2 regions of the Paenibacillus tundrae genome follow, and region 1 is predicted to be linked to the other one. Evidence: riboswitches for the same ligand, from Rfam matches in the RefSeq annotation. Region 1 holds a riboswitch; the other holds the start of a gene.
What was found. Region 1 has a riboswitch for glycine ahead of gcvT (glycine cleavage system aminomethyltransferase GcvT). Riboswitches for the same ligand answer to the same signal wherever they lie in the genome.

Region 1 (4,427 bases):
CAGTTTGCCCTAGTGATGTTTTCGTTTCTTGGCTCACAACGATCCCTCCAATGCTCGTGCGAATTCGTCAATTTCTTCTTTGGTGCGTCGCTCCGTAACTGCGATTAACATATGTCCGGCAAGCTCGGGATACTCCCGGCCGAGTTCGTAACCACCGATAAAACCTTTATCCAGCAATGCTAGTTGCAGGGTATCAACGTTTGTTCCTTCAGGCAATTGAATGACGAACTCGTTAAACGTTGGTGCGTTGAAGGTTGCTTTTACACCAGGGATAGCTTTGAACACTTCGAGTGCATAATGACTCTTCTGCAAATTGAGATCGGCTACATCGATCATGCCCTGTCTTCCCAATGTGGACATGTACACGGATGCGCTGAGTGCAAGCAAGGCTTGGTTGGAACAAATGTTAGACGTCGCCTTTTCCCGGCGGATATGTTGTTCGCGTGCCTGAAGCGTTAATACGAAGCCGCGTTTGCCATTACGATCAGTCGTCTGACCTACGATTCGACCAGGAATACGGCGCATATGAGCCTGTGATACAGCAAAATATCCACATGTTGGCCCGCCCAGTGATGCGGCAATTCCCAAAGGTTGAGCGTCGCCGACAACAATGTCAGCCCCAAGCTTGCCAGGAGCTTCTAGCAGTCCAAGTGATATTGGATTGGCACTGACAACAAGTAGGCTTTTATGTGCATGAGCAAGGTCAGCTGCTTGTTGAATCGGTTCAATGGCACCGAAGAAGTTCGGGCTTTGAATCATGACTGCGGCTGTATCTTCTGAAATAGTAGCTTGTAAGGCATCCCAGTCGGTTACTCCGTTCTGATACCCGATCTCGACGATATCGAGACTTAGACCATGAGCATAGGCTTTCAATACTTGGCGTGCTTCCGGGTGGACGGTGCGGGATACGATCAATTGTTTACGGCGAGTAGCTGCTGCTGCCAAATTCCCTGCTTCTGCAAAAGCTGTCGCACCATCGTACATACTTGCATTGGCCACGGCCATGCCTGTTAATTCACAAATATATGATTGAAATTCAAATATAGCTTGAAGTTCGCCCTGACTAATTTCAGGCTGGTACGGTGTATATGCAGTATAGAATTCTGAACGGGAGATTACATGATTAATGACAGAAGGTATATGGTGGTCATAGATGCCTGCACCAAGAAAGCTTGCGTGTGTCTCGAAGTTGGCATTGGCTCCAGCTTGTTTGGACATATGACGTGTAAGAGCATATTCATCTAACCTAGAGGATACGGGAAGCTCGCCCTGATAACGAATCTCCTGCGGGATATCTCGGAAGAGATCTTCAATCGTGTCTACACCAACTGTTGCCAGCATAGCGCTCTGATCCTGCTCGGTCATAGGAATGTAACGGTGCTTGGTCATGCTTGATCAGCTCCTTGAGTAGGTGTCTTAGGCGTGCGTGTCCGTTTATGAAAAGGGGTCTTTACGACCTCGGCTTTTAGTTTTTTGCCACGAATCTCAATCTCCAGTGGCGTACCTAGCGCAGCATATTTGCTGTCAATGAGGGCTAACCCAAGATTCCGTTTCAGCGTAGGGGATTGTGTGCCTGTCGTTACTTCGCCAATCTGAACACCATCCGCGTAAAGAGGGTAATGGGGACGTGGAATTCCACGCTCCAGCACTTCGATACCGACTAATTTACGAGCAGGCCCATCATTTTTCTGCTGGGATAATACGTCGTGTCCGATAAAAGGCCCAGAATTCAGCTTCACAAACATACCAACCCCAGCTTCCAGCGGGGAGATCGTAGGTGATAATTCCTGTCCGTACAAAGGTAATTTTGCTTCAAAGCGTAGGGTGTCCCGTGCACCAAGCCCAGCCGGAACTAATCCGTGATCCTCCCCAGCATGCATCAATCCGTTCCATACCGTAGCTGCTTGATCTGCTGGAACATATAGTTCAAAGCCATCTTCGCCGGTATATCCGGTGCGGGATAACAGCAATTTTACACCGCAGACTTCCGCATTCTGTACAAAACGAAACGGCTCAATAGTAGCTACATTGATGTCCGTAACTTTTGTGAGAATATCAACAGACAATGGACCTTGCAGTGCTAGAAGGGCAGTCTGCTCAGAGTCATTTGTCATGGTTACCCCAGGAGCAAGATGTTCTACCAACCATGCCCAATCCTTATCGATGTTGGAGGCATTAACCACTAACATATAATGCTGTTCCTCTAGCTTATACACGAGCAGGTCATCCACCACACCGCCATCGGGATAACACATCAACGTATACTGTGCCTGACCGGGAACAAGTGCAGTTACGTCATTCGTGGTCATTTGCTGTAAAAAAGCCTCCGCTTGCTCACCCTGAACGGTGAATTCGCCCATATGGGATACATCAAACAGTCCAGCGCGTTCACGAACAGCCTCGTGTTCCTTCTGGATGCCACTAAATTGTACAGGCAGCTCCCAGCCGCCAAAGTCAATGCAACGTACACCTTCATACTGCTGATAGAGTGGAAAGAGTGGAGTTCTAAGTAAATCAGACATCGAATCACCTCTTCATTAGCCGTCAAGCGGCTGAATGTGTTGCATATGGATTATCATTGAAAGAACATGATCGTTATTAAAAATGGTATAAGTATGTTGATTAATGAATATTAGTCTTACTTAAAGCCGTACTTCTGAGATGCGTTATGCCGCACGGTCTGGTTCCTGATGTCATCTTTTTTTGGGAAAAAGGAAAAGGACAGGCCAAAGAACCGGCATGCCAGAAGCACGCTGTATTCTTAGGCTCTGTCCTTGGTACCTGAGAGTTACCCCGCCGCCAATGCAGCAGGTTTCCCCTTGGGTGATCGTAACGCCCTACCGGGCGGGTAGATGCTCTCCAGAGTTGCGTCCCGTAAAAGTCCTTTTGCCTGAGAGATTCACCGCCCGCTTGTCGGGTGGTTTACTCCTTCGGCGTTACCGCATGAACATCCAGATTCGGGTGTTTGGGTAATCTCTCCCTTTACATTCATCCGCGATATTGCACACAACGAAAACAGTTTTACTCCTTCCATTAATACGCGAATTGCATAGTAATGTCAAGAACAATGTCATCGGTTTTTAAATAAATACGAATATTAATGATTAAATATAAATTAATGTTCGGATAAATTAAAAGACTGCGCTTACTATTCCAATAATAACTAGTATATGTAAGTTCGTATTTTGATGAGCTTGTTTTTTAGTAGTGGAATACAAATAAATTGTGAGATATCTTGACATTTGAATCGAAAATATCATACGCTATGTTCTGGGAAAAAGGAATGGCTGAAGAACGCATGCACTCATTAATGAAAAGCGAGGCGGATATCGATGAGCGAATTGAAAAGTGATTTCCTGTACAGTGAAGAGCACGAATGGGTGCAGACCGTAGGGGAGGATACCGTACGTATTGGTATTACCGAGTTCGCGCAGCATCAGCTGGGTGACATTGTGTTTGTTGAATTGCCTGATCTTGAATCCAGTGTACAAGCCGAAGAGAGCATTGGTACGATTGAATCTGTCAAAACGGTGTCTGATTTGTTCTCACCGGTTAGCGGCTCCATTATTGCGATCAATGATGCATTACAAGATGCACCAGAGCTTGTAAATAGCTCTCCTTATGAAGAAGGTTGGATGATTGAGATCCGGGTAAATGGGGATTTGAGTGCAGCCTTATCTAAGCTCATGAACGCGGACGCTTATCGCAAACATACCGAGGATTAAACTTCGAATGTAATTGAACAGACCTATAATAAATATGAGCACCTTTTGTGGAACAAAGTAATCGCCTTTTGGGGAAGCTTTGAATCACGAGGGTGCTTTTTGTTGTGGTTTGCCGTGCTGAATAAGCATAGAAAGGATATTATTTCCTGATAAATGGATAGGTACTAAGTCCCTATTTTTGGTAAGGATAACTATAGTTTCAAAGGCAGAAAAGATGCCCATGATTGCCTATGGGACATGGAAGTTGATGGATGAACGTACAGCAATTGAATGACGTTATCTCATTTGGGGCTATCATCCTGAATTCACGGATTACAGTTGTTTCTCGTATTGAAGCGTCTATAATGACATATAAGCAAGGAACGACAGCATTCTTGAATTTAGAATTTAACAACATGTGGAGGTGTACAAGTCTATGAAAAATATCATTCAAAAAGTGTTGCTAGCTTCGATGGTTACGGCGGCTGTGTACCCGCTGGTTCCTGTCACTCTGAATCAAGCTTCTGCAAGTGACTACATTGGCACAGTTCCCCAACCTCAGTATTCAACGATTGCAACCTACACCATGGACAAAAGCACAGTAAAAGATTTAGCAGCGAACATGCGAGCTTTATCCAGTAACACAGCCATTCTGGCAGAAACGATTGCACCGATCATTGCGACCAAAATTTCACCTGTATTAGGGGGATATGTGTCGGCAGC
Region 2 (4,427 bases), 2.1 Mb from region 1:
CTGCTGATTGCCATGCTGGTTGGAATCGCAGGAACGATATATTTTGGCATGGTGGGTATGGGGTTATTCTTACTACTGCCTGTGTTCGGTTTGTGGGGATATGCACGCTACAGGGATGAAGGGCTGAACATATATGGGAAGCAATTGTTGATCCGCCATCGGCAGATCTCCCGTTTAACCGTGTTAATGCGCCGCCCCCATGTGGTTACAGTGAATGCTATAGCAACATCCCGTCAACGTGCTAGGTCATTACTAACCGTAGAGGCAACATTAATGGTAAACCGTGGCGGCTGGAAGGCGACCTTCTTGGATCAAGCTCATGCAATTGCCGTCCAGAATTGGATGTATCAAGCTGCTCAGTACGCTGTACGCAGTAAGCCTAAGCCGTGACTAATCAACGAATAGGTACTTCTTCTTTCAATTAAAAGTCGAGGGGGAAACGACAGATGGAGAACAGCCAGGAGCGGATAGAGCAGCCTGGTAACAAGCCTGGTGGTTGGAAGCATGCTGGACTGTTATTGGGTGGGGTTGGCATATCTAATCTGGGTGATTTCATATACATTGTGGCTATCAACCTGATGGTGTTGAACATGACGCAATCTCCAGCGGCTGTAGCGGGATTATGGATCATCTCGCCAATCGCCTCAGTATGCACCAAGTTCTGGTCAGGCAGTGTTATTGATCGCTACGATCAACGCCAGTTGATGATTGGTGCGGATATTGTGCGGGCATTGCTGGTAGCCACACTTCCCTTATTTTCAAGTCTGTGGATGATGTATGCTGTAATGTTTCTAATTAGTATGTCATCCTCGATATTTGTACCCTCTTCCCAGGTGTACATTACTCGGCTTGTACCGGCTGAGCGGCGCAAGCGATTTAATTCGATGCAGGCACTCATTAGCTCGGGAGCTTTTATTACGGGGCCTGCTGTAGCTGGTGTATTATTGTTCTATTTATCCCCCGCAGTAGCGATCTACGTGAATAGTGTTTCGTTTGCCGTGTCCGCTCTGATTCTTATGCTGTTACCGAAACTGGGTATAGGTGAGCAGAGTGGTGGGAAGTCGAGATTGTCACCACGGATCATCGCTCAGGACTGGCAAGCTGTGCTGAGGTTTAGTCGCAAGAGCGGTTACGTTGTCGGGATATACGTCATATTTCAGATTGTTCTCGTCATTGGTATGTCGCTGGATGCACAGGAAGTTGTGTTTATTCGTCAGGTGATGAACTTGTCTGAATCTCAATATGGGGCATTGATGAGTGTTACCGGCATCGGTTATCTAGTCGGTTCGTTGCTTGTCACCCTGCTCGCCAAACATATTCCGATCCGTCATATGATGGGGATTGGCGTGCTTATGGTCTCGCTTGGTTATTTCCTATTTGCACGCTCGTTTTCCTTCGAGCTGGCAGCGTTCGCCTTTATCCTGCTTGGATTGTGTTCGGCACTTGCCAACACAGGTCTGGTCACCTTTTACCAAAATAATGTTCCAGTAGATCTCATGGGCAGGATGAGCAGTGTCATTGGACTGATGCTGAGCGCGCTTCAGGTAGCTTCTATTTTGATTGCAGGGGTAGTGGCAGAGTATCTATCTCTTCGTCTGGTGTATACGGTTGTCTCGGCAGCGATGATGTTAGTGGCACTTATTTTATGGATTACTAGTTTGCTTCCTTCAAGAAGTTCATATTATCAAGAGGCTGTGACAAAGAGTGCGACAATGAAGTAGGTTAGACTGAAGTTGAAGAACGAACGGCATAAGTGAGATAGCTCGACAAGAAAGAAAGAAAGTAAGTAAGTAAGTAAGTTGGAGCAGGGGTGTGTCGTATGGGGCGATTCAGAGAGAAGTTTGCCTGAATACCCGAACCTTAGGACACACCTGAACATACATAGAATTAACAACAGAGATGTAGATAAATGAGTAAGTTGAATACAACGATGTGACAAAAGTTCACAGTAGTTAACGCTTACATGTGGTGGAGAGACAACAAATCGTTAAGTTTATTGACATGAAACTTGCGGTCGATTACTCTTAATGAGTAAGATTATGTTTTCGTCGGATGACTAAATGTTTTATGATTTTAATACAGCGAATGATAACGAGCGGGAGAGACCTGTGCGAGCTGAGTAAGATGGCCTGCGATCAGGCACCGAAGGAGCAAGCTGCCTGCGCACCCGGCGCGGCGGTTAATCTCTCAGGTAAATGTACCATCGTTGGACGCAACTCTGGAGAGTGCGCATGATGCGCCACCCAAGGGGTATATGATTAAACAGCCTGGTACAGTATGTGTAAGAACAAGGCATGCACTGTATCGACTGAACGCTGTTGATCATGAAACTCTCAGGTATCGAGGACAGAGAGAGGGCTTAAGGCCTTCTTCTGTCCTTTTTTGATGTCATCATTCAGTAATAATGGAACATTATGGTTGAGTATCTGGATGGACATGACGAATACAAATGGAGGGTTTTTGGATGCGTTTTAAAGATGTTTTCTCAATTATTGGTCCGTCGATGACAGGACCTTCAAGTTCACATACGGCTGGAGCGGCGAGGCTCGGCAGAATAGCTCGTCAGTGGTTGGGTTGCACGCCAGAGCGCGCCCGGCTGACATTATACGGATCGTTTGCCGATACGTATCAAGGACATGGTACAGATCTTGCTCTCATTGGTGGATTGCTTGATTATGCGACAGACGATCCGCGAATACCAGATGCTGAAGAGTATGCAGAACAGGCGGGTATAGAGGTTGAGTTTTTCACAAGTGGCCTGCCTGCGCCCCATCCCAATACGGTCAAAATTGAGCTGTGGCACGGTGACCGTGAATGTTCATTGATCGGTGCGTCCATTGGCGGCGGCAGTGTATCGGTGCACGCGTTGAATGATTTTCGCGTCCAGATCAGCGGGGAGTTCCCAACATTGGTGTTGCGTCATGCTGACAAAGCAGGAGTGCTCGCATCTGTCACGTCTACGATTAGCTCCTCAGGCGTGAATATCGGCTATATGCAGGTAGACCGGAAAGCTCGGGATGGTGAAGCCTTGACTGCAATGGAGATGGATGGGGCACCAGACCCGGATATGTTAAGCCGTTTGAAGTTGCTGGATCATGTGCTGGATATTCGTGTAATAGATTTGAAGAAGGGAGTGAGTCCAGATGCGATTTAAGCATTTGCATGAACTGAATGCGATCTGCACGGCTGAATCCAAGACCATTGCTCAGTTGATGATTGAAGAACAAGTCCAAGAGACGAATACACCGGAAGCAGATGTTGTGCAGCAGATGTCGGAATATTATCAGGTGATGAAGGAAGCGGTTCATAAAGGGCTGAATGAAGATACGGTGTCCCGTAGTGGTCTGACTGGTGGAGACGGCAAGAGGATGGCGGAATACATTCGTAAAGGAGAGACTTGCTCAGGTGATGCTTCGGCACTTGCGATGGCGTATGCCCTGTGTGTCTCTGAAGTTAATGCATCCATGGGGCGAATTGTTGCTACCCCTACAGCGGGTTCGTGCGGCATTATTCCAGGTGTGTTCATCAGTTCCCAAGAGCGTTTTGGCTGGAGTGACGAGCACCTGGTCAACGGACTGTTCTGTGCTGGAGCGATCGGTTATGTAATTGCGAACAATTCGTTTATCTCCGGTGCTGAGGGTGGCTGTCAGGCTGAAGTGGGCTCTGCGATTGGTATGGCAGCGGGTGCTATGGTGGAGCTACGTGGAGGCACGCCAGAGCAGGTCGTTCATGCGGTTGGTTTGGCGTTAAAAAATACACTCGGTCTCATCTGCGATCCAGTCGCAGGTCTCGTCGAAATTCCTTGCATCGTCCGTAACGGACTAGGAGCCGTAACCGCTCTAGCGGCTGCTGATATGGCGCTTGCCGGAGTACGTAGCGCCATTCCGTCAGATGAAGTCATTGATGTCATGCTTGAAGTAGGTAGTGCTATGCCAAGCAGGCACCGGGAGACAGCTCAGGGGGGACTGGCTCAGACCCCGACAGGTCGGAAAATGATGGAGAAGCTTGCTAAACCGAAGGCAAAACGTGCACCGGAACCAGAGTTAGAAACAGACGGGGCAGCGGATTCTGCTTCAGAATAACATAGGAAGAGGCGCCTAGCAGCGTAGTAACCTTCTGCTGGCGCCTCTTTGGCGTACATGGGTTCGAAACGAAAAGCTGGCATAAGGGTAGTGTTGTACTGTGTCTAATTCGTACCGTGTGCCAATTGTAGCATCCGCCCCGTGCCGAGTGCTGACATCATGCAAGGCTTCTGGATGAAGCTTCGCCCGAACTCCATATTATTCCAGAGCCAGGCTTAACACCGCATATCCGTAGGCAGGAAGCTCGATCGCAAGTATGCCATCCTCTAACGCGATCCGGTGCTTCTCGCCAAACAGCTCATTCCAATCATCTGTTTCCGTCTCTAGCTCAACGATGGCAGTTTC

Region 2: another riboswitch for glycine. It lies ahead of sdaAB (L-serine ammonia-lyase, iron-sulfur-dependent subunit beta); the one in region 1 lies ahead of gcvT (glycine cleavage system aminomethyltransferase GcvT).

The regions. Positions count from the first base shown of each region.
Region 1 covers NZ_CP145605.1:4,958,834-4,963,260, reverse strand. The annotation lists gene gcvPA (aminomethyl-transferring glycine dehydrogenase subunit GcvPA) at 34-1,389, opposite strand; gene gcvT (glycine cleavage system aminomethyltransferase GcvT) at 1,386-2,522, opposite strand; glycine riboswitch at 2,767-2,865, opposite strand; glycine riboswitch at 2,869-2,992, opposite strand; gene gcvH (glycine cleavage system protein GcvH) at 3,333-3,725, shown strand; gene V6W81_RS22290 (hypothetical protein) at 4,141-4,427, shown strand, end outside.
Region 2 covers NZ_CP145605.1:481,337-485,763, forward strand. The annotation lists gene V6W81_RS02260 (PH domain-containing protein) at 1-390, shown strand, start outside; gene V6W81_RS02265 (MFS transporter) at 447-1,721, shown strand; glycine riboswitch at 2,087-2,212, shown strand; glycine riboswitch at 2,217-2,352, shown strand; gene sdaAB (L-serine ammonia-lyase, iron-sulfur-dependent subunit beta) at 2,465-3,154, shown strand; gene sdaAA (L-serine ammonia-lyase, iron-sulfur-dependent, subunit alpha) at 3,144-4,082, shown strand; gene V6W81_RS02280 (alpha-glycosidase) at 4,281-4,427, opposite strand, start outside.